DNA from 3 places in the Enterobacter sp. UPMP2052 genome. Region 1 is predicted to be linked to each of the others. Evidence: predicted binding sites of a transcription regulator. Region 1 holds the regulator's gene; each other region holds the start of a gene.
What was found. Region 1 encodes PurR, which represses purine synthesis genes. Its sites were predicted from a motif close to CANGCAAACGTTTGCNTG; they were not measured.
Positions count from the first base shown of each region.

Region 2: a site for PurR is predicted at 7,679-7,696, ahead of ACWKX3_RS08070 (amino acid aminotransferase). Genes of this name have one in related genera too.
Region 3: a site for PurR is predicted at 1,450-1,467, ahead of glyA (serine hydroxymethyltransferase). Genes of this name have one in related genera too.

Region 1 is NZ_JBSKJR010000001.1:1,393,181-1,403,181, reverse strand. It holds gene ACWKX3_RS06485 (FAD-NAD(P)-binding protein) at 1-1,311, opposite strand, end outside; gene glgS (cell surface composition regulator GlgS) at 1,556-1,756, shown strand; gene ACWKX3_RS06475 (hypothetical protein) at 1,765-1,995, shown strand; tRNA gene ACWKX3_RS06470 (tRNA-Val) at 2,407-2,483, opposite strand; tRNA gene ACWKX3_RS06465 (tRNA-Val) at 2,488-2,564, opposite strand; gene mdtK (MdtK family multidrug efflux MATE transporter) at 2,718-4,091, opposite strand; gene ACWKX3_RS06455 (riboflavin synthase) at 4,317-4,958, shown strand; gene cfa (cyclopropane fatty acyl phospholipid synthase) at 4,989-6,137, opposite strand; gene punC (purine nucleoside transporter PunC) at 6,436-7,635, opposite strand; gene punR (DNA-binding transcriptional activator PunR) at 7,750-8,661, shown strand; gene purR (HTH-type transcriptional repressor PurR) at 8,678-9,703, opposite strand; gene cydH (cytochrome bd-I oxidase subunit CydH) at 10,001-10,001, shown strand, end outside.
Region 2 is NZ_JBSKJR010000001.1:1,712,817-1,722,817, forward strand. It holds gene ssuB (aliphatic sulfonates ABC transporter ATP-binding protein) at 1-187, shown strand, start outside; gene pepN (aminopeptidase N) at 272-2,884, opposite strand; gene pncB (nicotinate phosphoribosyltransferase) at 3,138-4,340, shown strand; gene asnS (asparagine--tRNA ligase) at 4,509-5,909, shown strand; gene ompF (porin OmpF) at 6,517-7,575, shown strand; gene ACWKX3_RS08070 (amino acid aminotransferase) at 7,760-8,950, shown strand; gene ACWKX3_RS08075 (MBL fold metallo-hydrolase) at 8,998-9,645, opposite strand; gene ACWKX3_RS08080 (YcbK family protein) at 9,666-10,001, opposite strand, start outside.
Region 3 is NZ_JBSKJR010000001.1:32,047-42,047, reverse strand. It holds gene ACWKX3_RS00200 (DoxX family protein) at 1-24, shown strand, start outside; gene glyA (serine hydroxymethyltransferase) at 79-1,332, opposite strand; gene hmpA (NO-inducible flavohemoprotein) at 1,637-2,827, shown strand; gene glnB (nitrogen regulatory protein P-II) at 2,911-3,249, opposite strand; gene glrR (two-component system response regulator GlrR) at 3,330-4,667, opposite strand; gene qseG (two-component system QseEF-associated lipoprotein QseG) at 4,654-5,427, opposite strand; gene qseE (two component system sensor histidine kinase QseE/GlrK) at 5,424-6,857, opposite strand; gene purL (phosphoribosylformylglycinamidine synthase) at 7,376-10,001, opposite strand, start outside.

The sequences.
Region 1 (10,001 bases):
AGCATCAATGAACACGTCGAAGCGGTAGGTGGTCTCGCCGGTTCTGATGGCGGTTTGATCGCTCCCGATATCCAGGTCGTAATCCTCGCCAAGCGCCAGCACGCTGATGATCCCCGCTTCCCGAAGGGCCAGCAGCCTGCGAATCGACTGAGAGGGGATGGCCGCATAATTATCAATAAACACCCGCGCCAGCCCCCGCTTGAATCGTTCTGCGTCCCGGTCATCCAGATGATGCACCACTTCCTGAACCACCTCATGCAGTCGCAGGACGGTGTAGCGCCAGGCAACGGTGCGTTTATCACGTTTGTTTCGCTCCACCTCGCGTAGGTTATCCTCCGCCCACGAGAAGGGATCGTGACGTTTGCGATCGGCGAACCAGGCATCAAAAACAGTATCGGGATCCAGCGTATTCAGGGCAATCGCCTCGCTCCACTGCGGGTCGGCCTGTTCAAGTTCCCTGACCATCAGCGCAAAAATCCGGTCGAGCAATCCCTCCGGGCCTTTTGCGATTTCGGCTTCGGCAGCCGCGTCGGTCAGGATCGACAGCGGTTCATAGGGGATAGGGCAGTAAAAATCGGCCTCGGGCAGAATGCCCGTGCGCGACATCAGCACAATTTTCAGATCCTGGCTTTTGTCGTCCAGCTCGAACCTGTCGTCAACAAAGCGTCCATGCTGGATCACCACCGCCATGGCCGCGTCCAGCCCGCTAAGCGAGGTGCCCATAATCCCGACACGGCAGGGCGGAATTTTGGCGTCCATCAGGCCCGACCACGGGCTCGGGAAGAATGTTTTTGATGCTTCATCGTCTTCGGGCCAGACGTGGCCGGTGGCGATAACTGCGAGATCAAATTTATCGTCAAAGGGGGCGTCATTGACGCAGAGGGTCACGCCTTCTTCCCGGACATCAAGGTCGGTAACCGGGGCGGATTCATGCACCTGGACATCGAATCCGCGGCGCTGCGCTTCTTGCACAATGGCTAAAAAGCGGTCGCGAAAGTACTCGCCCAGCAGAATGCGCGGCAAAAACTGTCGTTCATGCAGCGTCGATTTATCCACGCCGTAGCGTGCGAGATGTGTCTGGCTTTGCGTCCTGAGCCAGTCCAGGTAGGTTATAAAGAGCGGCGGGATCTCGATACTGGCGATATTAGCCAGCATCAGCCGCGAATTGTCCTCGTCGCTGTAGGGCATGCCCACACCGGCCTGGTCTGCTTTTTCAAACACGGTGACAGCGAGAGGGGTTTGACTCCTGAGAAGTGAATAAAAGGTGTAAATACCGGTAGGCCCCGCGCCTATAATCGCGATCTTCTTCATCGACATCCTTCCTGCGTTTTTTTGTTATAGGAAAAGCGTAGCAGGAGAAAGGGATAAAAATGAGAGAGACGTAGTATTCCGAACAGCATGCGTGTCGATAGCCTTTGTAAAGCATTCCGGAAATGAGAGGGCGGGCAAGCAAATGCGCACGCATTGCTCAAAAAACGATCTTTTCCAGGCGGATACTGAAATCAGAAAAGCATATGACCTTGAACAGCAAATTCAATGACTGGAGGGATATGCGATGAACCGACAAGAAATACACGCACTGAAGAATTTTGATTTTCTGGCGCGCAGTTTTGCCCGTATGCACGCCCTGGGCCAGGAGATTGATGTTGCTGCCGTGACCGGCAATATGAGTGATGAACAACAAGCATGGTTTCGGGAGCGATACGAACTCTATCGAATGCAGGGCGAGCGGGCGAGGATAAAAGAACTGCGGTAAGAATCGTAATGAAACTGGACAGCGCACCGGGTGATATGGCCGCAAAGGGAGGAGGCCTGCAGCTCTACTTTGCACCGGATGACAGCGCGGTGCCGTTTAGTCAGAGCAGGTACTACTACACCTCGCCGTACGGTAGGTCTGAGACGGTACAGCTTAAGGCGTGCTACTACCAGACCACGTCGGCGATAACGGCAGGCACGGCCAACGCCACGGCGACCTTCACGCTGACCTGTAAATAGCGCAGGACCCGTTATTATGAACCACGAAAGAAGAGGGCCCCCCTCGCGCTCACTTTCTACCCGTCATACTTCAAGATGCATATGCGTTGGCTGCACTCTCTCACCCCAATAACTTACGTTAGTACGTTGCTGGGGATTGGCTCCTTTGCCGCATTACCCGGCCTGTGGCCTCACCCATTTGGGGACAGATCATCGGCCCGGAATCGTGACAGCTTTACCACGTCGTACACCTGTAACCAGCTGAAATGGTTGACATTACGCTGGAACGTTGATGCAACAAGATTTAGAGCGACTGCGAGATTAAAAGGCAGTTGAGAAGTGACGATGCTATAGCGAAACATGATGCCTGAAATGCTCTTGGGCACATAAAAGTTAGATGAAAGAATGAGGAACTACAGAGGGATAATAGAATGGTGCGTCTGAATGGACTCGAACCATCGACCCCCACCATGTCAAGGTGGTGCTCTAACCAACTGAGCTACAGACGCAGAGTGGTGCGTTCAATTGGACTCGAACCAACGACCCCCACCATGTCAAGGTGGTGCTCTAACCAACTGAGCTATGAACGCAACGTGTTGTCGGTGACAACGGGGACGAATATTAGCGGCACAGCCCCAAGGTGGCAAGAGGGAAAATGCATTTTTCTCTCTGATTTCACGCGATTGCTTCATTACCGCGCAAAGTGAAGAGAAAGTAGCCGCCGGCGGGCGGCTACCGGAGATTTATCGTGCAGCGCGCTGCAAAATGACCGTCGAAGGCTGACGCTGCAGAAAGCGCATACGCAACATCATCATGATGGCCGCGGAGGTCAGACCGATGATAAAGCCCATCCAGAACCCGGCAGGCCCCATGCGATCCACCACCAGATCGGTTAACGCCAGCACGTAGCCGCACGGCAGACCCAGCACCCAGTAGGCGATAAAGGTGATAAAGAAGATCGAGCGCGTGTCTTTATATCCGCGCAGCACGCCGCTGCCGATCACCTGAATGGAGTCGGATAGTTGATAAATCGCCGCGAGCAGCATCAGATGAGACGCAAGCATGACCACTTCTGGGTTGTCGTTATAGAGCAGGGCGATTTGCTCACGCAGCGCCACGGTAAAGAGCGCCGTACAGGCGGCCATACAGACGCCAACGCCCAGCCCGGTTCGTGCGGCGGTTTGCGCATCAAGCGTGGAACCTTGCCCCAGACGGAAGCCCACCCGAATGGTCACGGCGGCGGCCAGCGACATAGGCAGAACGAACATCAGGGAGCTGAAGTTCAGCGCAATCTGGTGCCCGGCAACGTCTACGATCCCAAGCGGTGAAACCAGCAGGGCAACGACCGCAAAGAGGGTGACTTCGAAGAACAACGCCAGGGCAATGGGCAGGCCGAGCTGGATGAGGCGGGTTACCACGTGCCAGTCCGGGGTGCTGAATGCCTGCTCGTTACGGATATCACGCATCGAGCGCGCCCGCTTAATAAAGGTGAGCATGCTAAAGAACATCACCCAATACACCGCCGCGGTTGCGACGCCACAGCCGACGCCGCCGAGCTCAGGCATCCCGAAGTGGCCATAAATAAAGATGTAGTTCACCGGAATATTCACCAGCAGGCCGATAAAGCCCATCACCATGCCGGGCTTGGTTTTCGCCAGCCCTTCACACTGGTTACGCGCGACCTGGAAAAAGAGATAGCCCGGAGCACCCCAAAGTAACGCGCGCAGATATCCGACGGCTTTATCGGCCAGAGCGGGGTCAATATTCTGCATCGCGCGAATGATATGCCCCGCGTTCCAGAGCACCACCATGATCAGCACCGAGACGAAACCGGCCAGCCAGAACCCCTGGCGAACCTGGTGCGCCACACGGTCGCGGCGGCCTGAACCGTTCAGCTGCGCGATCACCGGGGTCAGCGCCAGCAGCAGTCCGTGGCCGAAAAGGATCGCGGGAAGCCAAATTGAGGTCCCGATAGCCACGGCGGCCATATCGGTGGCGCTATAGCCACCGGCCATCACCGTATCGACAAATCCCATTGCTGTCTGGGCAACCTGCGCGACGATCACCGGGATAGCCAGTGCCAATAACTGACGCGCTTCAATCATGTACTTCTGCACGTGAACACCTTTGAATTGTTGTTATTTGAGAGACTAAAAAAGCCGCCATAACGGGCAGCAAAAAGAAAATGAAGGGGGATGCCAGCTATTGTAGCGGGGTTTACCTAATTATCTAGTGAAAAAATAGCCAGAAAAAGCACACTGCTGGCAACCTGTTTTTCCAACTGTTATTGTGTTGGGATTAAACGGTGTCACCACCGTCCGGAAAAAACAGGAGTTACAGGCATGTTTACTGGTATTGTCCAGGGCACCGCTAAAGTGGTGTCTATTGATGAAAAACCCAATTTTCGTACTCACGTTGTTGAGCTGCCGGAATATATGCTCGACGGCATCGAAACCGGTGCGTCGATTGCGCATAACGGCTGCTGCCTGACCGTCACAGAAATTAACGGTAATCACATCAGCTTTGATTTAATGAAAGAAACATTGCGGATTACCAATCTGGGCGAGCTGGCGGTAGGGGATACCGTAAACGTTGAGCGTGCCGCGAAGTTCAGCGATGAGATTGGCGGGCACCTGATGTCAGGCCACATCATGACCACGGCCGAGGTCGCCAAAATCATTACCTCGGAAAATAACCGTCAAATCTGGTTTAAAGTTCAGGACCCGGCATTAATGAAATACATCCTGTACAAAGGGTTTATTGGCATTGATGGGATCAGTCTGACGGTGGGTGAGGTCACGCCGACGCGTTTTTGCGTGCATTTAATTCCGGAGACGCTGCAGCGTACGACGCTGGGCGCAAAAAAACTGGGACATCGCGTGAATATCGAAATTGATCCGCAAACCCAGGCGGTCGTCGATACCGTTGAACGCGTGCTGGCGGCAAAGGAAGCGGCGATAATAAAAGCGATTGACGAAGAATAAAAATAACCCCGGGCTTCCGGGGTTATTTTTTTAGCGAGCCACCCGCAGGCCGTGTTCAATACCGCGGCTAAATACCACCTGCCACAGTTGAATATCACGCGCCCGGAATGCCCCTGCGCAGGCATTCAGATAATAACTGAACATCCTTTTGAACCGTTCGGAATAGTTGTCGGCAATCTCCGGCCAGGCCGCCTGGAAGCGTTCGTGCCATGCCATTAACGTGGTGTCGTAATCTGCGCCAAAGTTGTGCCAGTCTTCCACGATAAAGTGAGATTCACTGGCATTGGCTATCTGGCGTACAGAGGGCAAACAGCCATTCGGGAAGATGTATTTATTGATCCACGGGTCAACGTTGTTGTCGGTCCGCTTCGAGCCAATGGTATGCAGCAGGAAGATACCGTCCGGCTTCAGGTTACGATCGGCTACCGTAAAGTAGGTCTTGTAGTTTTTCGGCCCTACGTGCTCAAACATTCCGACCGAGACGATTCGATCGAATTGCTCATTAAGATCGCGATAATCCTGCAGACGAATATCGACATCCAGACCCTGGCAGCGTTCCTGCGCCATCTTTTGCTGTTCGGCAGAGATGGTGACGCCTACAACGCTAACGCCATAATGCTTCGCCATAAAGTACGCCAGACCACCCCAGCCGCAGCCGATATCCAGTACGCGCATGCCGGGTTCAAGCTGCAGTTTTTCACAAATTAAGCGCAATTTGTCCTGCTGCGCCTCTTCAAGCGTGGTCGCCTTTTTCCAGTAGCCGCAGGAATATTGCATGAAGGGGTCGAGCATACGGCTGAACAGGTCGTTGCCAAGATCGTAGTGTTCTTTGCCAACGATCCATGCCCGTTTTTTACTCTGGAGGTTGAACAGGCGGGCGGAGGCGATGCGCAGCGTGTCTTTAACGTGTCGAGGAAGCTGGTTCTCCAGCCCCGCGCGTAGAACGCGGGTGAAAAAGATATCCAGCCGCTCGCAATCCCACCATCCATCCATATAGCTTTCGCCCAGGCCTAACGATCCCTCCTGCAGGACGCGTTTAAAAAAGTCGGGATGTTTGACCTGAGGGTCGTAAGGGGAGGACCCGTTAATAGTGATGCCCGCACGACTCAACAGTTCACTGGCGATCCGGGACCAGTTGTCGTCCGGAACGCTGACTTCTTCTATACACGATGAACTCATAGCTTCTCCATCACCTTGCTGTGATCAGAACCTTCAAACAGCGTAGACGCTTTTTATGGTTTGTGAGAAATCTCACGGTAAATGCCCGCGAGGCTAGTATCCGACGTAGAACAGAGGAAGGGAGATAACCCTTGCCGAAATGCCTTCCATGGTAAAACGGGAGCACTCCGGCTCCCGTTAACACTTAATATTTATCGTATTTATCGAACCAAATTTAGTATAGGCCTCAAAATTTGGTGATTCAATAGAAAATTCTTAGCAACCTAATCACTGATATGCAACATAATTTCCCATGCGATTATGCCTGGGAGGCGTCTGCCTGCGCGCGGCTGGCCTGCTCACGGTAGGCAGAAGACTGTATGCGATATCCGATGACGGCCAGCACAGCGGTAAACAGCATCACGCTGGTGGTGGTGAGCAGCGGGGTAACGATCAGCGCGGAAACCACGAGGCTTGCGAGGAAACATAACCCCAGCTGCAGGGTATTTTGCAGCGCCGCCGCGCGGCCGGTGGCCTGCGGGAACGGACGCAACGCCTGCGCCACCACGATAGGATAAATTGCGCCGTTGGCGACGGCCATCACGCAGAAAGGAATCAAAATTTCTGCAAGCCCCACGCCCGGAATGAAACCGACAGCCCAGGTGCCTACCACGCTCAGGGTGTAGAGCGCCAGCAGCCAGGGCAGCATCTGTTGTCCGTCCCATTTCTGCAGGGCCGCACGACAGCCGTAGCCGCCCACCAGGAAGGCGATAGTTTGCGGAACGTAGCTCAGACCGATGGCCGCCGGGCTATAGCCCATATCGTGGAGGATAAAAGGTGAGCCGGTGAGCCAGGCGAAGAAGCTCGCAGAGCAGGCGGCGTAAATCAGGACGTTACCGCGATACGCTTTGGTGCGCAGCAGGGAGATAAAGGTGATGGGCTTCGCATCGGCGTGCGTGGCTTTTTTATGGGCCGGCTTAAGCGCAAAGGCGGGCAGCATCAGCACCAGCGTAATGGCAAACAGCGTGGCGAAAATCGCCTGCCAGTCGAAATGGGCGAGGATCCAGCTGCCCAGCAGCGGAGCAAGGGCCGGCGACAGGCCGACCAGCGGCATGATGGTAGCGAAAATCCGGTTTGTACGCGAGGCCGGGTAGTAGTCGGTCACCAGCGCCTGCCAGGTGACCGCTGCCGCGCATACGCCCACCGCCTGAATAAAGCGCAGCACCAGCAGCCAGGTGGCATCACGTACCCACAGCATCCCCAGACAGCCTACGGCAAAAATCGCCAGGCCGAGTAACAGCACCGGCTTGCGGCCAAAGCGGTCAGAGAGCGGCCCCCACATCAGCTGTGCGATGGCGAAGCCCGCAAGGAATAAGCTCAGGCTGGCGCTGATGGCGGCGGCAGGCGTCTGCAAATCTTCCTGCATCGCGGCGAAAGCAGGGAGGTACATATCGGTTGCCAGAAAGCCAAGCACGCTTAAGCCGCCGAGCCAGACTAAAAATCCGTTCCTGGGTTGCATTGTTTTTTTCTCCTGAGGAGGCAGGTGTTAATTGGCGCAGAGTGTAGGGAGTGCAAAGCGGCTTGTGAAACGCTAATATTTGGTAAGTGCATTCAAATTTTTTGCAGGCAGAAAATGTGGTCTGATTATTCTCTTGAAGTTGTAGACGCCGTGGCGCGTAACGGCAGTTTTACCGGAGCCGCGCAGGAACTGCATCGGGTTCCCTCTGCGGTCAGTTATACCGTGCGCCAGCTGGAGGAGTGGCTGGCGGTGCCGCTGTTTGAGCGTCGGCACCGCGACGTGGTGTTAACGCCTGCGGGGGCGTGGTTTCTCAAGGAGGGACGTTCTGTCATCAAAAAAATGCAGATCACCCGCGAGCAGTGCCAACAGATCGCCAACGGCTGGCGGGGCCATCTCTCCATTGCGGTAGACAACATTGTGAAGCCCGAACGCACACGGCAGATGATCGTGGATTTCTATCGCCATTTCTCGGACGTTGAGCTGCGGGTATCGCAGGAGGTGTTCAACGGCGTCTGGGATGCGCTGGCGGACGGCAGGGTTGAGATGGCTATCGGCGCGACGCAGGCTATTCCCGTTGGGGGACGTTACGCTTTTCGGGATATGGGCATGCTGAGCTGGACCTGCGTGGTCGCCAGCCATCATCCTTTGGCCGCGCTGGAAGGGCCGCTGAGTGACGACACGTTGCGCAACTGGCCGTCGCTGGTGCTGGAAGATACCTCGCGCTCGCTGCCCAAACGCATCACCTGGCTGCTGGACAACCAGCGGCGCGTGGTGGCACCTGACTGGGAGTCGTCTGCCACCTGCCTGACGGCGGGCCTGTGCGTGGCGATGGTGCCCGTCCACTTTGCACGTCCGAGGATCGACAGCGGTGAATGGGTTGCCCTGCAGCTGGAAAACCCGTTCCCGGATGCAGCCTGTTGCCTCACCTGGCAGCAGAACGACGTATCGCCTGCCATGGCCTGGCTGCTGGATTATCTGGGAGACAGCGAAACGCTGAACCGGGAGTGGCTACGGGCGCCAGCGTAGCTGGCCCCGTTAACCATTAGCGACGGTAGTCGCGGAAAGGGCCATCCGCAACGGAACGGCGCTCAACAAGACGCGGGTGGACTTCAATAGACTGCGATTCTTCACGCTTGTTAACGATCCTGTCCATCAGCATGTTGAAAGCGGTTTCGCCCAGCGAATCTTTCGGCTGGTGGATGGTGGTCAGCGCCGGGGTGAAGAAACGGGCGTTACGCACGTTGTCATACCCGATCACGGAAATGTCCTGCGGCACGCGCAGACCCAGTTCATCCGCCGCACAGAGCGCACCCATTGCCATAATATCGCCCCCGCAGAAGACGGCGGTCGGGCGAGGCTGCTGGGAGACGATCTGCTGCATGGCGCGATAGCCCGATTCTGGCTCGAAGTCGCCCTGCACAATCCAGTTTTCCGGCACGGTGATCAGTGCTTCTTCCATCGCTTTCATAAAGCCAGCCAGACGCCCTGCGCCGGTGTTGCGCTCAAGCGGGCCGGGAATAACGCCAATCTCGCGATGCCCGCGTTCTACCAGATAACGACCCGCCATATAGCCGCCTTCAAAAGCGTTATCAATCACGGAGTCGGTGAAATCGGCGCGCGCTTCGCCCCAGTCCATCACCACCATCGGGATGTGACGGTACTCTTCCAGCATGGAAAGCACCGATTCCGGGTATTCTGAACACATCACCAGCAGGCCGTCGACGCGCTTTTGCGCCATCATTGAAAGGTAGGCACGCTGTTTTTCAATGTTGTTCCAGGCGTTGCCCAGAATCAGGGTATAGCCTTTCTGGAAGCAGTTTTTTTCCACCGCTTCGATAATTTCTGCGAAATAGGCCGCTTCGCTACTGGTTGCCAGCAAACCGATCGATTTGGTGTGATTCACTTTGAGGCTACGCGCTACCGCACTCGGGGAGTAGTGCAGCTCTTTGATCGCCGCCCAGACGGCATTGCGCGTCTCTTCAGCAACAAAGCGAGTTTTGTTAATAACATGTGATACGGTTGTAGTGGAAACGTTTGCGCGTTTTGCTACGTCTTTTATTGTTGCCATTAAATGTCACTCCAGACCATATCCTAAGCTCCTGATAATCATGAAGGTAAACGTTTGCCTTCTCTCACCCTTATTACGCAATCTTGAATTGCGACACGCCGGGAAAACGACACAGGACGTCAGGAGGGGGTCAATGGCCGGTACGCTAATAAATTTAGCGTGGAATTTTGTCCTATCTTGATGAAAAGGGGAAGAGCAAAAGTGGATATCAGGTTAAAACCAGGAAGATTTTTGACCTGAACTGTGTAAAAATGAGCAAGCTCACTTTTCGTGGGGTGATTAAAAGGAGAAAAATTGA
Region 2 (10,001 bases), 320 kb from region 1:
AGCCGTTGCGATGGCCGATCGCGTGTTGCTTATAGAAGAAGGGAAAATTGGCCTGGATTTGAGCGTGGATATCCCGCGCCCGCGCCGCGTGGGGTCAGCAAGACTGGCGGAGCTGGAAGCGGAAGTGTTGGATCGGGTGATGAAGCGCGGGGTGAATGAGCGGGCGTTGATTACGGCGAATGCCTGATGCCCTCACCCCGGCCCTCTCCCACAGGGAGAGGGCGAAAACCCTATGTAGGCCCGGTAAGCGCAGCGCCACCGGGCAATTTTTTTACGCTAACGCTTTAGCGATCTTCTCGTACAGATCGCCAGACAGGTTTTCCAGCCCTTTCAGCTGCTCCAGCGCGGCGCGCATTTTCGCCTGACGCTCGGCGTCATAACGCTTGAGGCGGATCAGCGGCTCAATCAGACGTGACGCCACCTGCGGGTTACGGCTGTTCAGCTCGGTCAACATTTCAACCATAAACTGATAACCGCTGCCGTCTTCGGCGTGGAACGCTGCCGGGTTGGCGCTGGCAAATGCACCAATCAGAGAACGTACGCGGTTCGGGTTGCTCATGGTGAAGGAGCGGTGCTTCAGCAGGCTGCGCACGGTGCTCAGCACATCTGCCGACGGGCTGGTGGCCTGCAGAACAAACCACTTGTCCATCACCAGGCCGTCCTGATGCCATTTGTCATCGTACTCCTGCATTAGCGCATCGCGACACGGCAGTTCGGCAGCAACGCTTGCCGCCAGCGCCGCCAGCGCATCGGTCATGTTGTCCGCCTCGTGGTACTGTTTGCTTACCAGCGTATTCGCCAGCTCGACATCACCGAAGGCCAGGTAGCGCAGGCAGGTGTTACGCAGGGAGCGCTTACCGATGTCCTCATGCTCTACGCGATAGGCATCCAGCTTGTTGAGGTTGTAAATCGCCAGGAATTCGTCCGCCAGCTCGGTCGCCAGGGTGCGGGTCAGCGCTTCGCGAACGGTCACGATCGCAATCGGGTCGATGATGTCGAACAGCTCAGCGATTTCACTGGCAGAAGGCAGCGTCAGAATTTCCGCCGCCAGGGCCGGATCGATCTGCTCATCGAGCAGGATGGCACGGAACGCGTCGGCCACATGCACCGGCAGCGTCAGCGGCTGGCCCTGCTGGTAACGGTTAACGTTGAGCTTAATGTAGGTTGCCAGCAGGCTTTGCGCCGCATCCCAGCGAGAGAAGTCATTGCGCGCGTGACGCATCAGGAACGTCAGCTGCTGATCGCTCCACTTGTACTCCAGCTTCACCGGGGCAGAGAATTCGCACAGCAGCGCTGGCACCGGCTGGAAGTAAACGTTATCGAAGATAAAGGTCTGCTCTGCCTGGGTAACGTTCAGCACGTGGTGCACCGGATGGCCGCCCTTCTGCAGCGGGATGACGTTCCCTTCGTTATCGTACAGCTCAATGCTAAACGGAATGTGCAGCGGGTGTTTCTCTTCCTGCTCAGCCGTTGGCGGCGTGCGCTGGCTGATGGTCAGAGAATACTGCTCGGTTTCCGGGTTGTAGTCGTCTTTTACGCTCACAATCGGCGTACCGGCCTGGCTGTACCAGCGGCGGAAATGAGACAGGTCGACGTTTGAGGCATCTTCCATCGCCTGCACGAAGTCGTCGCAGGTGGCGGCACTGCCGTCGTGACGTTCGAAGTAGAGCTGCATCCCTTTCTGGAAATTCTCTTCGCCCAGCAGAGTGTGGATCATGCGGATGATTTCAGCGCCCTTCTCATACACCGTCAGGGTGTAGAAGTTGTTCATCTCAATCACTTTGTCCGGACGAATCGGGTGCGCCATCGGACTGGCATCTTCGGCAAACTGCAGGCCGCGCATGGTGCGCACGTTGTTGATGCGGTTAACCGCACGCGAACCCAGATCGGAGCTGAACTCCTGATCGCGGAACACGGTTAAGCCCTCTTTCAGGCTCAGCTGGAACCAGTCGCGGCAGGTCACACGGTTACCGGTCCAGTTGTGGAAATATTCGTGGCCAATGACGCGTTCGATATCCAGGTAATCTTTATCGGTCGCGGTATCGGTACGCGCCAGGACATATTTCGAGTTAAAGACGTTAAGGCCTTTGTTCTCCATCGCCCCCATGTTGAAGAAGTCGACGGCGACGATCATGTAGATGTCGAGGTCATATTCGAGGCCAAAGCGCTCCTCGTCCCACTTCATGGAGTTGATAAGCGAGGTCATCGCCCACGGCGCGCGATCGAGATTGCCACGGTCAACGAACAGTTCCAGCGCCACGTCGCGTCCGGAACGGGTTTTAAAGGTGTCGCGCAGCACGTCGAAATCACCCGCCACCAGCGCAAACAGGTAGCATGGTTTCGGGAACGGATCCTGCCACTGTACCCAGTGACGTCCGTTTTCCAGCTCGCCCTCGCCCACACGGTTACCGTTGGAAAGCAGGAACGGATAGAGAGTTTTATCGGCGATGATTTTGGTGGTGAAGCGCGCCAGAACGTCCGGGCGATCCAGATACCAGGTAATGTGGCGGAAACCTTCCGCTTCACACTGGGTGCACAGCGCCACGCCTGACTGGTAAAGCCCTTCCAGCGCGGTGTTGGCGGCAGGGCTAATTTCATTCACGATGCGCAGGGTAAAGCGTTCAGGCAGGTTGTTAATGACCAGCTGATTGTCTTCTTCTTTATAGTCGGTCCAGGCGGCGTCATTAATATGCAGAGAAACCAGCGTCAGGTCTTCACCATCAAGACGCAGCGGGACGGCCGTCGCGCTCTGACGCGTCACCTGGCTTACCGCCGTTACAACGGTTTTAGTGGCATCCAGGTCAAAAGTCAGATCGATATCGCTAATCAGGTATTCCGGCGCACGGTAGTCGTGGCGGTATTTGGCTTGAGGCTGTTGTGTCATAGAAAACCTTATGCATCGTTTGTCGAGTAACGTTTCAATATATTCCTGTTGCGTAAAACGCGCTACGCAGAATGTTCATCTTTTCAGTTACAAACCGCTTTTTCGCTACATTTATTTAACAGGGGCACGAAATGCGCTCGACCCTAAAGTCAGCTTATGTTGTGATCGGGGTTCAATAAATCACTAAACAAGGTATACTCCGGAGTTGTTTAATGTACTAAACGCTCCTGTGAGAGGATGCTACTGCGCACCTATGACTCGATTCGCTTCTCCTGTTCTGCATACGTTGCTGGATACCGACGCGTATAAACTGCATATGCAGCAAGCCGTTTTTCACCATTACCATGACGTTCAGGTTGCGGCTGAGTTTCGCTGCCGGGGCGACGACTTGCTGGGTATCTACGCAGATTCCATTCGTGAACAGGTCGATGCCATGCGGCATCTGGCGCTGCAGGACGACGAATATCACTGGCTTTCGGGCCTGCCTTTCTTCCACGCCGATTACCTGAACTGGCTGCGCGAGTTCCGCTATAACCCCGATCAGGTGACCGTGACCAATGACAATGGCAAGCTGGACATTCGCCTTGAAGGCCCGTGGCGTGAAGTCATTATGTGGGAAGTGCCGCTGCTGGCCGTCATCAGTGAACTGGCCCACCGCTACCGCTCGCCCGACACCGGCGTTGAGCAGGCGATTGCTTCGCTTGAACATAAACTCGTTGAATTCTCGCATCTGACCGAAGGGCTGGATATGTCCCGCTTCCGTCTGATGGACTTCGGCACGCGCCGCCGTTTCTCCCGCGAGGTACAGCAGGCCATTGTTGAGCGTCTGAAGCAGGAACCATGGTTTGTAGGCACCAGCAATTATGACCTGGCCCGTCGTCTGGATCTGACCCCCATGGGCACCCAGGCACACGAATGGTTCCAGGCACACCAGCAGATCAGCCCCGACCTTGCCAACAGCCAGCGCGCTGCGCTTGCCGCCTGGCTGGACGAGTACCCTGACCAGCTAGGTATCGCCCTCACTGACTGCATTACCATGGACGCGTTCCTGCGTGACTTTGGTCCTGAGTTTGCACAACGCTATCAGGGCTTGCGCCATGACTCCGGTGACCCGGTTGAATGGGGCGAGAAGGCCATCGCCCATTACCAAAAATTGGGCATCGACCCAATGAGCAAGGTGCTGGTCTTCTCCGATAACCTCGATCTGGCGAAAGCCGTCGACCTTTATCGCCACTTCTCTTCCCGAGTGAACCTGAGTTTCGGTATCGGGACCCGTTTGACCTGTGATATCCCACAGGTAAAACCGCTGAACATCGTCATAAAGCTGGTGGAATGTAACGGCAAGCCGGTGGCAAAACTCTCTGACAGCCCAGGCAAAACCATCTGTCACGACAAAGCATTTGTCCGCGCCCTGCGCGAAGCCTTCGATCTGCCGCAGGTTAAAAAAGCAAGCTGACCGCCTCAGGGAGCCTTTCAGGCTCCCTCTCACCTTATTTATTTCTGATTTCTTCTCTTTTGACTGCGAAATCTGCTTGTCTGATGGCGGATGCCAGGTAACATAGATATCCCCCCTATAAGGGCGGACAAGTGTTTATTTTTTCCGACTATTAACAGAGAGAATATTATGAGCGTTGTGCCTGTAGCCGACGTACTCCAGGGCCGTGTCGCCGTTGACCAAGAAGTCACCGTGCGCGGATGGGTGCGTACTCGCCGAGATTCTAAAGCTGGCATCTCCTTCCTCGCCGTCTATGACGGTTCCTGCTTTGATCCTGTACAGGCCGTCATCAATAATTCTCTGCCCAATTACAATGATGACGTTCTGCACCTGACAACGGGTTGTTCCGTTATTGTCACCGGCGTGGTTGTGGCATCGCCTGGTCAGGGTCAGAGTTTCGAAATTCAGGCTTCCGCTATCGAAGTCACGGGCTGGGTTGAAGATCCTGATACCTACCCGATGGCGGCAAAACGCCACAGCATTGAGTATCTGCGTGAAGTGGCGCACCTGCGTCCGCGCACCAACCTGATTGGAGCGGTTGCCCGCGTGCGTCACACGCTGGCGCAGGCGCTGCATCGCTTCTTCGATGAGCAGGGTTATTTCTGGGTCTCTACCCCGCTTATCACCGCGTCTGACACCGAAGGTGCCGGCGAAATGTTCCGCGTTTCAACGCTGGATATGGAAAACCTGCCGCGCACGCCGGAAGGCAAAGTGGATTACGACAAAGACTTCTTCGGGAAAGAAGCCTTCCTGACGGTGTCCGGCCAGCTCAACGGCGAAACCTACGCCTGTGCGCTGTCTAAAATCTACACCTTCGGCCCAACCTTCCGTGCCGAAAACTCCAACACCAGCCGTCACCTGGCGGAGTTCTGGATGCTGGAGCCCGAAGTGGCTTTCGCGGATCTGAATGACGTAGCAGGCCTGGCAGAAGCCATGCTGAAGTACGTGTTCAAAGCGGTTCTTGAAGAACGTGCTGATGATATGAAATTCTTCGCTGAACGCGTGGATAACGACGCGATTGCCCGTCTTGAGCGTTTCGTTTCCGCTGACTTTGCGCAGGTGGATTACACCGATGCGGTTGCTATCCTCGAAAAATGCGGCGAGAAGTTTGAGAACCCTGTTTACTGGGGCGTTGACCTCTCCTCCGAACACGAGCGTTATCTGGCAGAGAAACACTTCAAAGCACCGGTGGTTGTGAAAAACTATCCGAAAGACATTAAGGCCTTCTACATGCGCCTTAACGAAGACGGTAAAACCGTGGCAGCGATGGACGTGCTTGCGCCGGGCATCGGCGAAATCATCGGCGGTTCTCAGCGTGAAGAGCGTCTGGACGTGCTGGACGCCCGTATGGAAGAGATGGGTCTTAACCCTGCTGACTACGGCTGGTATCGCGATCTGCGTCGTTACGGCACCGTTCCGCACTCCGGTTTTGGCCTTGGCTTTGAACGTCTTATTGCCTACGTCACCGGTGTACAGAACGTGCGTGATGTGATTCCTTTCCCACGCACGCCGCGTAACGCCAGTTTCTAATCGCGTTATCAATGATAATGGCCAGCACATGCTGGCCATTATTTTATTCTGCAATGTCAATTTTCGTCAGGTCAAAGTCAGCTTGATTAAGCTGCAACCCCGTCAAATCCCCTGCTTGTTACGTTTTATTTCCACGAAACATCTGCGAACAAAAAATAAACCACAGTCTTATTGTGCTTATTGAATTCTTAAGCAATAGCACAAAATTAACGCCACTATGCAGCCTTCCGGAAGGCTATTCGTGGTCATAAGAAAAGATGCACCGTTTAACTTCTGTTTATATGAAATCCTTTTATCGAAAATAAATATAAGAAATTCATATATATAGGAATGAAAACGCTGTTTATTTAGGCAATCAGTTCTGAAGTTTGAGGTGGTTCACAAAGTTCCCGAAAATACACAAATTTTTACACATTATTTCTTTTTGTTACTGAATCTTGAGGATTGTAGCACTTTCAGGCTAGCGAAACGGTTCTATGAATGGAAAGATGCCTGTCAGACACATAAAGACACCTAACTCTCATCAATAGTTCCGGAAATATTTATTGACAGAATTTATTGGCGGCAGTGGCGAGTGTCATAAAAAAACCAATGAGGGTAATAAATAATGATGAAGCGCAATATCCTGGCAGTGGTTATCCCTGCCCTGCTGGTAGCCGGTGCAGCTAACGCTGCAGAAATCTATAACAAAGACGGCAACAAATTAGATCTTTACGGGAAAGCTGTTGGCCTGCATTACTTCTCTGACAATGATGGCAACGATGGCGACATGACTTACGCGCGTCTGGGCTTCAAAGGCGAAACCCAGATCAACGACCAGCTGACCGGTTACGGCCAGTGGGAATACAACTTCCAGGGTAACAACTCTGAAGGCAGCGACGCACAGAGCGGCAACAAAACTCGTCTGGCATTCGCAGGTCTGAAATTCGGTGACGCAGGCTCCTTCGACTACGGTCGTAACTATGGTCTGGTGTATGACGTTATCGGTATCACCGATATGCTACCTGAGTTCGGCGGCGACACTGGCGCAAGCGATGACTTCTTCGCGGGCCGTACCGGTGGTCTGGCAACTTACCGTAACAACAACTTCTTCGGTCTGGTTGACGGTCTGAACTTTGGCGTTCAGTACCTGGGTAAAAACGAGCGTACCGACGCTACCCGTTCTAACGGCGACGGCTGGGCAACCTCTCTGAGCTACGAGTTTGATGGCTTCGCAGTACTGGGTGCTTACGGCGCCGCTGACCGTACCAACAACCAGCAGACTCTGGAATGGGGTAACGGTGATAAAGCTGAGCAGTGGGCGACCGGTCTGAAATACGACGCGAACAACATCTACCTGGCAGCACTGTACGGCGAAATGCAGAACGCAGCGCGTCTGGGCAGCCGTGGCTTCGCTAACAAGTCTCAGGACTTCTCTGTTGTTGCACAGTACCAGTTCGATTTCGGCCTGCGTCCGTCCATTTCCTACTACAAATCTAAAGCGAAAGACGTAGAAGGTATCGGCGACGAAGACTTCATCAACTACATCGAAGTGGGTGCGACTTACTACTTCAACAAAAACATGTCCACCTATGTTGACTACCAGATCAACCAGCTGAAAGACGACAACAAGCTCGGTATCAACAATGATGACACCGTTGCTCTGGGTATCGTTTACCAGTTCTAATCAGCACGCCACAATGTTATATGCTTAATGAACAGGGCTTCGGCCCTGTTTTTTTTTGCCTGAAAGCAAAAAATGGCGACTTTTGAGAAGCTGCACGCTTTTCGTCGCAAACGGTTGGCATTTTGTAAATCTACCGTTAACCTGATAGCGGATTTCACTTCTGTAATCACAATGGAACTTCGTCATGTTTGAGAACATTACCGCCGCTCCTGCCGACCCAATTCTGGGCCTGGCCGATCTGTTTCGTGCCGATGACCGCCCTGGCAAAATCAACCTGGGTATTGGTGTATATAAAGATGAAACCGGCAAAACACCGGTACTGACCAGCGTTAAAAAAGCGGAACAGTACCTGCTGGAAAACGAAACCACCAAGAACTACCTCGGTATTGATGGTATCCCTGAATTTGGTCGCTGCACGCAGGAACTGCTGTTCGGTAAAGGCAGTGAGATTGTGAGCAGCAAACGCGCTCGTACAGCACAAACGCCAGGCGGCACCGGTGCCCTGCGCGTTGCGGCGGATTTCCTGGCGAAAAACACCTCCGTTAAGCGCGTCTGGGTCAGCAACCCAAGCTGGCCAAACCATAAAAACGTCTTTAACTCTGCGGGTCTGGAAGTGTGTGAATACGCTTACTACGATGCAGCAAACCACGCGCTGGACTTTGACGGTCTGCTGACCAGCCTGAACGACGCGCAGGCGGGTGACGTTGTTCTGTTCCATGGCTGCTGCCATAACCCAACCGGTATCGATCCGACGCTGGAACAGTGGGAACAGCTGGCAAAACTGTCCGTTGAAAAAGGCTGGCTGCCGCTGTTCGACTTCGCCTACCAGGGCTTTGCTCGCGGGCTGGAAGAAGATGCCGAAGGCCTGCGCGCGTTCGCGGCTGTTCATCAGGAGCTGATTGTCGCAAGCTCATACTCCAAGAACTTCGGCCTGTACAATGAGCGCGTGGGTGCCTGTACGCTGGTCGCCGCCGACGATCAGACCGTCGACCGCGCGTTCAGCCAGATGAAATCCGTGATCCGTGCAAACTACTCTAACCCACCGGCACACGGTGCCTCTGTGGTGGCGACCATCCTGAGCAACGACGCGCTGCGCGCGATCTGGGAGCAGGAGCTGAACGATATGCGCCAGCGTATCCAGCGCATGCGTCTGCTGTTTGTGAGCACGCTGGCGGAGAAAGGGGCTGACCGTGATTTCAGCTTCATCATCAAGCAAAACGGCATGTTCTCGTTCAGCGGCCTGACTAAAGAACAGGTTCTGCGTCTGCGTGAAGAGTTCGGCGTCTACGCCGTTGCCTCTGGCCGCGTAAACGTGGCGGGCATGACGCCAGATAATATGGCACCGCTGTGCGAGGCGATTGTCGCCGTTCTGTAACTCGCGCCCACAAAAAAGCCTGCATATGCAGGCTTTTTTCATTCTGGTTACCAGACAGGCATTTCATCCTGAAGGAACGGATTGTGTACCCGTTCATAGCCCAGCGTCGACATCGGACCGTGCCCGGGGATAAACGTCACGTCATCGCCTAACGGCAATAACTTCTGCTTAATCGACTGGATCAGCTGTCCGTGATCGCCGCGCGGAAAATCACTGCGTCCTACCCCACCTTTGAAAATCACATCGCCGGAAATCAGCAGACGCGACTGGTCATCAAAGAAGACGATATGGCCCGGCGTGTGCCCGGGACAATGCAACACCTGTAACGTCACATTCCCTACGCTTACACGATCTCCTTCGTTCAGCCAGCGATCGGGCGTCAGCGGCTGACACTCATCAAGGCCAAACATGCGACTTTGGGCAGGTAACCCCTCAAGCCAGAACTCATCTTCTTTTTCCGGACCGATAACCGGCACACCGTAGTGCTGCGCCAGTTCAGCTGCTGCCCCCACGTGGTCAAGGTGACCGTGAGTGAGCAGGATCTGCATCAGTGTGACGCCGCTTGCAGCGACTTCCTGCTTGATTTTCTCAGCGTCGCCGCCGGGATCAACAAGCGCGGCCAGTTTGGTTTGCTCACACCAGATTAATGAACAGTTCTGGGAGAACGCGGTAACCGGAATAATACGATAGTTCATACTGCTCCTGTGTTTCGTTATTACCAGTGCCTGACCGGCCCGGTATCAATATGCACAAAGTTGCTACGTGGGTAATATCCTACACCACCTGCGCGCATAGATAACGCAGCTTTGCGAATATTGGCTAACGAAACGCCTTCAATGTGGAAATCCATTGCCTGCCCTTTGGTGTGGTAGCTTTTTTTCGCTACCCCACGGCTGTGGGCACGCAGTTCGTTATTGGTATCGAGCGAGCGATAGCCAGAAATGAGCTGCACAGGTCTGCTGGTCCCCAACAGGCCCTGAAGGCGAAACAACTGATCAAACAGTCCTGGATCGATGGCTTTTATTTTATTCGCGCGGAAATCACGGAAAAA
Region 3 (10,001 bases), 1.4 Mb from region 1:
GCAATCTCCCTCGACCGACGTTAGCCCATAAAAAAAGGCCGCAAGCGCGGCCTTAATACTGTCTGCAAAGCAGTAAGATTATGCGTACACCGGGAAGCGTGCACAGATATCCAGCACTTTACCTTTAACACGCTCAATGACCGCTTCGTCATTGATGTTGTCCAGCACGTCGCACATCCAGCCCGCCAGCTCTTTCACTTCTGCTTCTTTGAAGCCACGGCGCGTGACGGCCGGAGAGCCGATACGGATACCGGACGTCACAAACGGGCTCTTAGGATCGTTTGGTACGCTGTTTTTGTTGACGGTGATGTTGGCGCGGCCCAGGGCAGCGTCAGCTTCTTTACCGGTCAGGTTCTTATCAACCAGATCCAGCAGGAACAGGTGGTTTTCAGTACCGCCGGAAACCACTTTGTAGCCACGGTTCAGGAACACTTCCACCATCGCTTTAGCGTTCTTAGCAACCTGCTGCTGGTAAACTTTGAACTCTGGCTCCATCGCTTCTTTCAGCGCCACGGCTTTTGCCGCGATGACGTGCATCAGCGGGCCGCCCTGTGCGCTTGGGAACACGGCTGAGTTCAGTTTCTTATACAGATCTTCGTCGCCGCCTTTTGCCAGGATCAGGCCACCGCGTGGGCCGGCCAGCGTTTTGTGGGTGGTGGTGGTGACAACGTGCGCATGTGGAACCGGGTTCGGATAGACGCCTGCAGCAATCAGACCGGCAACGTGTGCCATGTCGACGAACAGGTAAGCGCCGATGCTGTCTGCGATTTCGCGCATTTTAGCCCAGTCAACCACGCCGGAGTAAGCGGAGAAGCCACCGATAATCATCTTCGGCTTGTGCTCTTTGGCCTGCTTCGCCATGTCTTCGTAGTCAATTTTACCGGACTCATCAATACCGTAAGGAATGATGTTGTACAGTTTGCCAGAGAAGTTAACCGGGGAGCCGTGAGTCAGGTGGCCGCCCTGCGCCAGGTTCATACCCAGAACGGTATCGCCCGGCTGCAGCAGCGCGGTATAGACCGCAAAGTTAGCCTGAGAGCCGGAGTGTGGCTGGACGTTTGCGTAGTCAGCGCCAAAAAGCTCTTTTGCGCGGTCAATCGCCAGCTGCTCAACGATATCAACGTACTCGCAACCGCCGTAATAGCGCTTGCCCGGATAACCTTCAGCATATTTGTTGGTCAGCTGAGAACCCTGCGCCTGCATGACGCGCGGGCTGGTGTAGTTCTCGGAGGCGATCAGTTCGATGTGCTCTTCCTGACGTACTTTTTCCTGCTCCATAGCCTGCCACAGTTCGGCATCATAATCGGCAATGTTCATTTCACGCTTTAACATCCGCATCTCCTGACTCAGCTAACAAGTAAATTTTTGGCCTGAAAAGGCAGTCCTGTTGGACGACGCGCAACAGTATAACCGAATAGTTCTTCGATAACAGGTCTTGACAAACGATTTTACGCAAACGTTTTCCTGCGCGCCACGCAAGGGTTTGAGCAATAAAGCGGTCGTCCGTTTCAGCGGATTTCTTTTCAGCTTTGTGATGCATATTTTTCACTATGCAAAGAACCATTTACATTACAGGGTTATTTTTATAAGATGCATATAAAATACATCATTAAAGTAACATATGAAGGAAGTTGCTATGTTAGACGCTCAAACCATCGCTACCGTTAAGGCTACTATTCCCCTGCTTGTCGAAACCGGCCCTAAACTTACCGCCCACTTTTACGATCGCATGTTCGCGCATAATCCGGAGCTCAAAGAGATTTTTAACATGAGCAACCAGCGCAACGGCGACCAGCGTGAAGCGTTGTTTAACGCCATCGCTGCCTATGCCAGCAATATTGAAAACCTGCCGGCCCTGCTGCCTGCGGTAGAGAAAATCGCGCAGAAACATACCAGCTTTCAGATCAAACCGGAGCAGTACAACATTGTTGGCGCTCATCTGCTGGCAACGCTGGACGAGATGTTCAGCCCAGGCCAGGAGGTGCTTGACGCCTGGGGCAAAGCCTACGGCGTGCTGGCAGGCGTGTTTATCAACCGTGAAGCAGAGATCTACAGCGAAAACGCCAGTAAAAACGGCGGCTGGGAAGGCACTCGTGCGTTCCGCATCGTCGAAAAAACGCCGCGCAGCGCGCTGATTACCAGCTTTGAATTCGAGCCGGTCGACGGGCAGCCGGTGGCAGATTACCAGCCGGGCCAGTATCTCGGCGTGTGGCTGAAGCCAGACGGTTTCCCGCATCAGGAGATCCGCCAGTACTCCCTTACCCGTAAGCCGAACGGCAAAGGCTACCGTATTGCGGTGAAACGCGAAGAGGGTGGCCAGGTATCAAGCTGGCTGCATAACGAAGCGAAAGTGGGCGACGTGGTGCATCTGGCCGCACCGGCGGGCGATTTCTTTATGGCCGTTGAGTCAAATGTACCGGTTACGCTGATCTCTGCGGGTGTGGGTCAAACGCCAATGCTGGCGATGCTGGATACTCTTGCAAAATCTCACCACAGCGCGCAGGTGAACTGGTTCCACGCTGCAGAAAACGGTGATGTGCATGCTTTTGCGGATGAAGTGACAGCGCTGGCAGCAGGTCTGCCGCACTTTACGGCGCACACCTGGTATCGTCTGCCAACGGATGCGGACCGCGCGGCAGCACGTTTCGACAGCGAAGGTCTGATGAATTTGAGCCAGCATGAAGGGGCGTTTAGCGCGCCGGAAATGCAGTTCTACGTGTGTGGACCGGTAGCGTTTATGCAGTATGCCGCGAAGCAGTTGGTTGACCTGGGCGTCAATAAAGACAACATTCATTACGAATGTTTCGGGCCGCATAAGGTGCTGTAACGCAAAAAGCCCCTCAAACGAGGGGCTTTTTTTTCGCCGGATGGCGGCTGCGCCTTACCCGGCCTACATAACCATTAACAACGTTAAATCGCCGCGTCGTCTTCTTCACCGGTACGAATACGGATCACGCGCGCCACGTCAAAGACGAAGATTTTGCCGTCGCCGATTTTACCCGTCTGAGCCGTGCGGATAATGGTATCCACGCAGGTGTCCACGATGTCGTCGCTGACCACGATTTCAATTTTTACTTTCGGCAGAAAGTCCACCATGTACTCTGCGCCACGGTACAGCTCAGTGTGACCTTTTTGACGACCAAAACCTTTCACTTCCGTCACTGTCATCCCGGTGATGCCCACTTCTGCCAGCGCTTCACGTACATCATCCAGTTTGAAAGGTTTAATAATCGCATCAATTTTTTTCATGGTGGGTCCTTAAACTCTTGCCTGTAAGCTGCCTCGTAATCGATTGCTCACAGTATCATATTCGTTCGGATTTTGCGGTACTACTCTTTAAAATCGTTCGCTTCCAGCTCGTGGCGTGACAGCAGCTTGTAGAACTCGGTACGGTTGCGTCCGGCCATGCGCGCCGCGTGGGTCACGTTGCCCTTAGTGATTTGCAAAAGCTTGCGCAGATAATTGAGTTCGAACTGATTGCGCGCTTCCGCGAAGGTGGGCAGCGCCGTGTTTTCCCCTTCCAGCGCCTGCCCTACCAGCGCATCGCTAATGACCGGCGACGACGTCAACGCCACGCACTGCTCAATGACGTTTACCAGCTGACGGACGTTGCCCGGCCAGCTTGCGGTCATTAGACGTTTCATCGCATCGGTGGAAAAGGCCCGCACAAAAGGTTTATGACGATCGGCGGACTGGCGCAGCAGATGGTTCGCCAGCAGCGGGATATCTTCCGCTCGCTCGGCCAGCGCCGGAATTTTCAGGTTCACGACGTTCAGGCGGTAATAGAGATCTTCGCGAAACTCGTTGCGCGCCATCACCTTCGGCAAATCACGGTGGGTTGCAGAGATAATGCGCACGTTGATGTCGATATCCCGGTTGCTGCCGAGCGGGCGAACTTTGCGTTCCTGCAGCACGCGCAGCAGTTTAACCTGCAGCGGCGCGGGCATATCGCCAATCTCATCAAGAAACAGCGTGCCGCCTTCCGCTGCCTGGAAGAGCCCTTCCCGGCTGCTGACCGCGCCGGTAAAGGCACCGCGCGCGTGACCAAAGAGTTCGGATTCCAGCAGTTGCTCCGGCAGCGCGCCGCAGTTAATGGCGATAAAGGCATTTTTGCTACGCGGGCTGGCGTTGTGGATCGCCTGCGCCAGGATCTCCTTCCCGGTTCCGCTCTGGCCGTTAATCAGAACGCTGACGTCAGATTGCGCCACCATCCGCGCCTGTTCGAGCAAGCGCAGCATAACAGGGCTACGCGTCACGATGGATTCACGCCAGGTCTCATCACCGGAAGGCGCGGCATGTTCAAGCGCGCTGTCGATGGCCTTATACAGCGCGTCTTTATCTACCGGTTTGGTCAGGAAGCTGAACACCCCCTGCTGCGTTGCGGCCACGGCGTCCGGAATAGAGCCGTGCGCGGTAAGGATAATCACCGGCATTCCCGGCTGCTGCTTCTGGATCTCGGCGAACAGCTGCATGCCGTCCATCTCGTCCATCCGTAAATCGCTGATGACCAGATCGATCTTCTCGCGGGAGAGGACTTTTAGCCCTTCCTGGCCGCTTTCGGCAGTCACCACGGTGTAGCCTTCACTGACCAGACGCATCCCCAGCAGTTTTAACAGCCCGGGATCGTCATCCACCAGCAGGAGATGGGCAGGTTTACGGCTTGTCATGACTCACATCCTCTTGTTTGGGCGTGTCGCTCTCCTGATCCTCAGGCACCGCGGAAGGTTGATTACCTTTAGAGCCATCAGGCAGGTAGCTGCCCGTCGGCTTACGCGTTGAGAGTTGCCTTTCAATGTCGGTCAGATTTTCCAGCTTGCGGGTCGTGGTATCGAGCTGCGCGCGTAACGCGTCCTGCTGCTGGCGAAGGGTATCTAACTCGGCATCCGTCGCTTGTTGCAACCTGCTGTAGCGCGAGCGCTCCTCAGAGAGCTGCAACTGCAGGGCCTGTCCGTCACGCCACAGCTGGTACACCGGCCGCACCTGAGAGGGAATACTCATTGCCTGAGCATCGAGGCGCGTGGTATTCGCGCGGCGCTCAACCGGCGTGATTTTGGCATCTGCCATCAGGATCGCGCGCTTAAAGTTGTCCTGCCAGGTCTCTGCGCCCCACAGGGCCGCCTGCGCACGCGCGTCTACAGGCGCCAGACGCTGCGCGCAGTCGATCCCCCGCAGCCAGAACAACGGGTTGGTTTCGACGTCGTGCCCCGATAACTGCCAGATGCCCTCACACGGGGTGGTCAGGAAATTCGCCAGCTGGTTGACGGGCCATTTATCGTCTTGTTTTTCACTGATGGCACTCTTAGGTGCATGGGTGACACAGCCTGCCAGTAAAAGACATGGCAGGGTCAGGCGCAATGGTTTGCTGGAAAACGCCGCGCGCATTGCGCGGAAAAAGACGTGTGACATACTCACCAGACTTAGATTCATTTCATTGATTTTTCCGGCTCAAGAGGCAGTTCAATACGGAAGCAAACGTCCGATCGCGCATCGCTAACGATCTTCAGTTCACCCTGCATACGTCTTATGCAGTCGCGGGCAATACTCAGCCCCAGACCGCTTCCTTTTACCGCACCTTTCCGCTGATGACTGCCCTGAAAGAAGGGTTCAAATATCATTGTTTTTTCGTCATCCGGGATCGGGGTGCCCGTATTCGCTACGTCAATAAACACCCGAGAACCGTTCGTATAGCTTCTGATATAAATGTTACCGGATTCAGTACCATAGTGCACCGCATTGGAATAAAGATTATCCAGTACGCTCATCAGCAGCATCGGTTCGGCCAGACAAGCCGGCTCGTCGAGCGCCACAGCGGTATGCATCATTTTAGCCCTTGCGGGCAGGCTATGGGCAGAGATCACCATATCCACCAGCGGTTCAATCTCAACCCTCTCCAGCACCACCACACCATCCGCCAGCTTGCGGTTATAGTCCAGCAGTTGCTCAATAAGCTTTTGCAAATTGCGGCTGCTGGCGTCCAGTATCTCGACAATCTCTTTCTGCTCAGAGGTCAACGGCCCTGCCACCTCATCCGCCAGCAGTTCTGTGCCTTCGCGCATGCTGGCAAGCGGGGTTTTAAGCTCATGGGAGATGTGGCGCAAAAACTGATGGCGCTGAGATTCGAGCCACGCCAGGCGCTCCGAAAGCCAGATGATACGCTGCCCCACGGAGCGCAGCTCGCGCGGCCCTTTAAAGGCCACCGTGTCACCCAGGGACTTCCCCTCCCCCAGCCGGTTAATCATCCGCTGGATGCCCTTCACCGGGCCGATGATCATGCGCGTGAACAACACCACCAGCGCGAGGCTAACGAGAAAGAGTATTAACGCCTGCCAGCCAAAGAACTGCCCGCGCTCGGCAATCTCCTGCTGCAACTGCTGTCCACGCGAGAAAATCACCGTTCGCGTGGTCTGCACCATTTCGGTATTGGCGTTGGCAAAGGCTTCAAGACGCGCCGCGGCGGCTTCATCCGGGCCACTGTTTTTACACTGGAGCTGGGCAAGGCTGTTCAGATCCTGGCGCAATGCCTGGTAGAGTTTATCATCTGGCAGTACGCCCGCATGGGCGTCCAGCATTTCGCTGTAGCGCTTACGCTGATTCTGATAGACCTTCTCCAGCGTGCTGTCGTCGAGAACGCAATACTGGCGATAGCTGCGCTCCATCTCCAGCGCGGCGTTGGTCATTGCCTCACTGCGTCTGGCGTCAATGAGCGTGGTGCGGTTGGTTAATGCCGCCTGCGCGCTCAGGGCATTCAGGCTTTGCCACGCCTGCCATGCCAGCACCAGCAGTGGCAGCAGGATCAGCAAGAACGCCATCATAACGAGCTGTCGCAGGGAACGGGGGAAAGCGGGCCAGCGTTTCAACACATTACTCTCTTAATGTGGGTTTGATGAGAGCGTAACTGAGACTGACCGTCAGATACAACAAAGCCGGGTAAAAACCCGGCTTTGTCATGAAATGAGGCGGTGCCTAACTCGACGTTTCGCCCTGTCCTGATAAAGCATCGCTATGATCAGTAGTTGGACGGCAGGCACCTTTTTGTGCGTCATTCGAAGTTTATGTAGCACGTCCCGAAGGGGCTGACATAAGAGGGTGAATGAGCCACTGACTATTATTATGCAACAGCTGTGCCAACTTGCAAATAAATAATTTATCTTGATGATATTTAACGTTTTTATGCGTTAACTGAATTCATTATGACGTGAACGATTTTGCAGCTAAGTGTCGTTAATTAGCAACACCTTAACCGCAACCTGGTTACCACTATAAAAATCAACATGTTAAGTGTCGCCATCTGGCGACAACCAGTATAGGGGTTTGTCTCGATATCCCGACACCAAAAAAAAGCCTCCTGACGGAGGCTTTATTCTGCGCGGGAAACTTACCCCAACTGCTTGCGTGCGTTGCGGAAGATACGCATCCACGGGCTGTCCTCGCCCCAGTTTTCCGGGTGCCAGGAGTTGCTCACTGTACGGAACACGCGCTCAGGATGCGGCATCATAATCGTCGCCCGGCCGCTTTCGCTGGTCACAGCGGTGATCCCGTTTGCCGAACCGTTCGGGTTAGCCGGGTATGTTTCGGTTACCTTACCGAGGTTATCGACAAAGCGCAGCGCCACCAGGCCTTTGCTTTCAAGCTGCGCCAGGTGCGCGGCATCACGCACTTCGACCTGACCTTCGCCGTGAGAAACCGCAATGGGCATCTGTGACCCGACCATTCCCTGCAGCAGAAGTGACGGGCTTTGCGTTACTTCCACCAGGCTGAAACGCGCTTCGAAGCGGTCAGAGCGGTTACGCACGAAGCGCGGCCAGGCTTCGCTGCCCGGGATAAGCTCGCGCAGGTTAGACATCATCTGGCAGCCGTTACACACGCCCAGCGCCAGCGTCTGCGGACGGTGGAAAAAGGTCTCGAACTCATCTCGCACGCGGCTGTTGAACAGGATCGATTTCGCCCAGCCCTCACCCGCGCCCAGCACATCGCCGTAGGAGAAACCGCCACACGCCACCAGCGCCTGGAAATCATCCAGACCGGTACGCCCTGCCAGCAGGTCGCTCATGTGAACGTCAATGGCATCAAAGCCCGCACGGTGGAAGGCGGCCGCCATCTCAACGTGGGAGTTAACGCCCTGCTCGCGCAGTACCGCCACTTTTGGACGCGCGCCGGTGGCAATGTACGGTGCCGCAATGTCGTCGTTGATGTCGAAGGAGAGTTTCACGTTGAGGCCAGGATCGTTGTCGTTGGCCTTGGCCTCGTGTTCCTGATCGGCACACTCCGGGTTGTCGCGCAGGCGCTGCATCTGCCAGGTGGTTTCAGCCCACCACATACGCAGAGTGGTACGGCTTTCGCTGAACACCACGTGGCCGTCTGCTTCAATCACGAAGCGGTCACCCTGAACGGCTTTACCCAGATAATGCACGCAGTCAGCCAGACCGTGCTGCGCCAGAACAGCGTCGACCGCGTCGCGATCTGCCGCACGCACCTGAATCACCGCGCCCAGCTCTTCATTGAACAGCGCCGCCAGACGGTCATCCCCCAGCGAGGCGATGTTCGCCTCAACGCCGCAGTGGCCGGTGAAGGCCATCTCGGCCAGGGTGACCAGCAGGCCGCCATCAGAGCGGTCGTGGTAGGCCAGCAGCTTACGCTGCGCCACCAGCGCCTGAATCGCGTCGTAGAAGCCTTTTAACTGAGCGACGTCGCGCACGTCTGCCGGCTTGTCGCCGAGCTGACGATACACCTGCGCCAGCGCGGTCGCACCGAGCGCATTCTGCCCTTTGCCGAGGTCAATCAGCAGCAGGGCGTTGTCTTCGGTAGAGAGCTGTGGCGTCACGGTATGACGCACGTCCTCCACGCGGGCAAAGGCGGTAATCACCAGCGACAGCGGGGAGGTCATCTCGCGCTGCTCGTTGCCTTCCTGCCAGCGGGTTTTCATCGACATAGAGTCTTTACCCACCGGAATGGTCAGGCCAAGCGCAGGACACAGCTCCTCACCCACCGCTTTCACGGCTTCGTACAGGCCAGCATCTTCTCCCGGGTGTCCGGCTGCGGCCATCCAGTTCGCGGAGAGTTTGATCCGTTTGATATCACCGATCTGCGTCGCGGCGATGTTGGTCAGCGCTTCACCGACCGCCAGACGGGCAGAGGCGGCGAAGTCCAGCAGCGCCACCGGCGTACGTTCACCCAGCGCCATCGCTTCGCCGTAGTAGCTGTCGAGGCTCGCGGTGGTTACGGCACAGTTCGCCACCGGGATCTGCCACGGGCCAACCATCTGGTCACGCGCCACCATGCCGGTGACGGTACGGTCGCCAATGGTCACCAGGAACGTCTTCTCCGCGACGGCAGGCAGGTGCAGCACGCGGTTGACCGCGTCAGCCACGGTGATTGCCTGACGATTCAGCGCCTTACCCGCGGCTTTACGGGTCTGGACATCGCGGGTCATTTTTGGCGTTTTGCCGAGCAGCACGTCCAGCGGCAGATCGATAGGCTGATTATCGAAGTGGGTGTCGTTCAGGCTCAGGTGCTGTTCTTCCGTCGCTTCACCGATGACGGCATACGGGGCGCGCTCGCGGCGGCACAGCTCGTCAAACAGCGGCAGCTGGTCGGCGGCAACGGCCAGCACGTAGCGCTCCTGGGATTCGTTACACCAGATTTCCAGCGGGCTCATGCCTGGCTCATCGTTCAGAATGTCGCGCAGGTTAAAGCGCCCGCCGCGTCCACCGTCGCTCACCAGCTCCGGCATGGCGTTAGACAGACCGCCTGCGCCCACGTCGTGAATAAAGAGGATCGGGTTAGCGTCGCCCAGCTGCCAGCAGCGGTCGATCACTTCCTGACAGCGGCGCTCCATTTCAGGGTTATCACGCTGCACGGAGGCGAAATCGAGATCGGCGTCAGACTGGCCGGAGGCCATTGAGGAAGCAGCCCCGCCGCCCAGACCGATGTTCATTGACGGGCCGCCGAGGACGATCAGCTTCGCGCCCACCACGATCTCACCTTTCTGAACGTGATCGGCG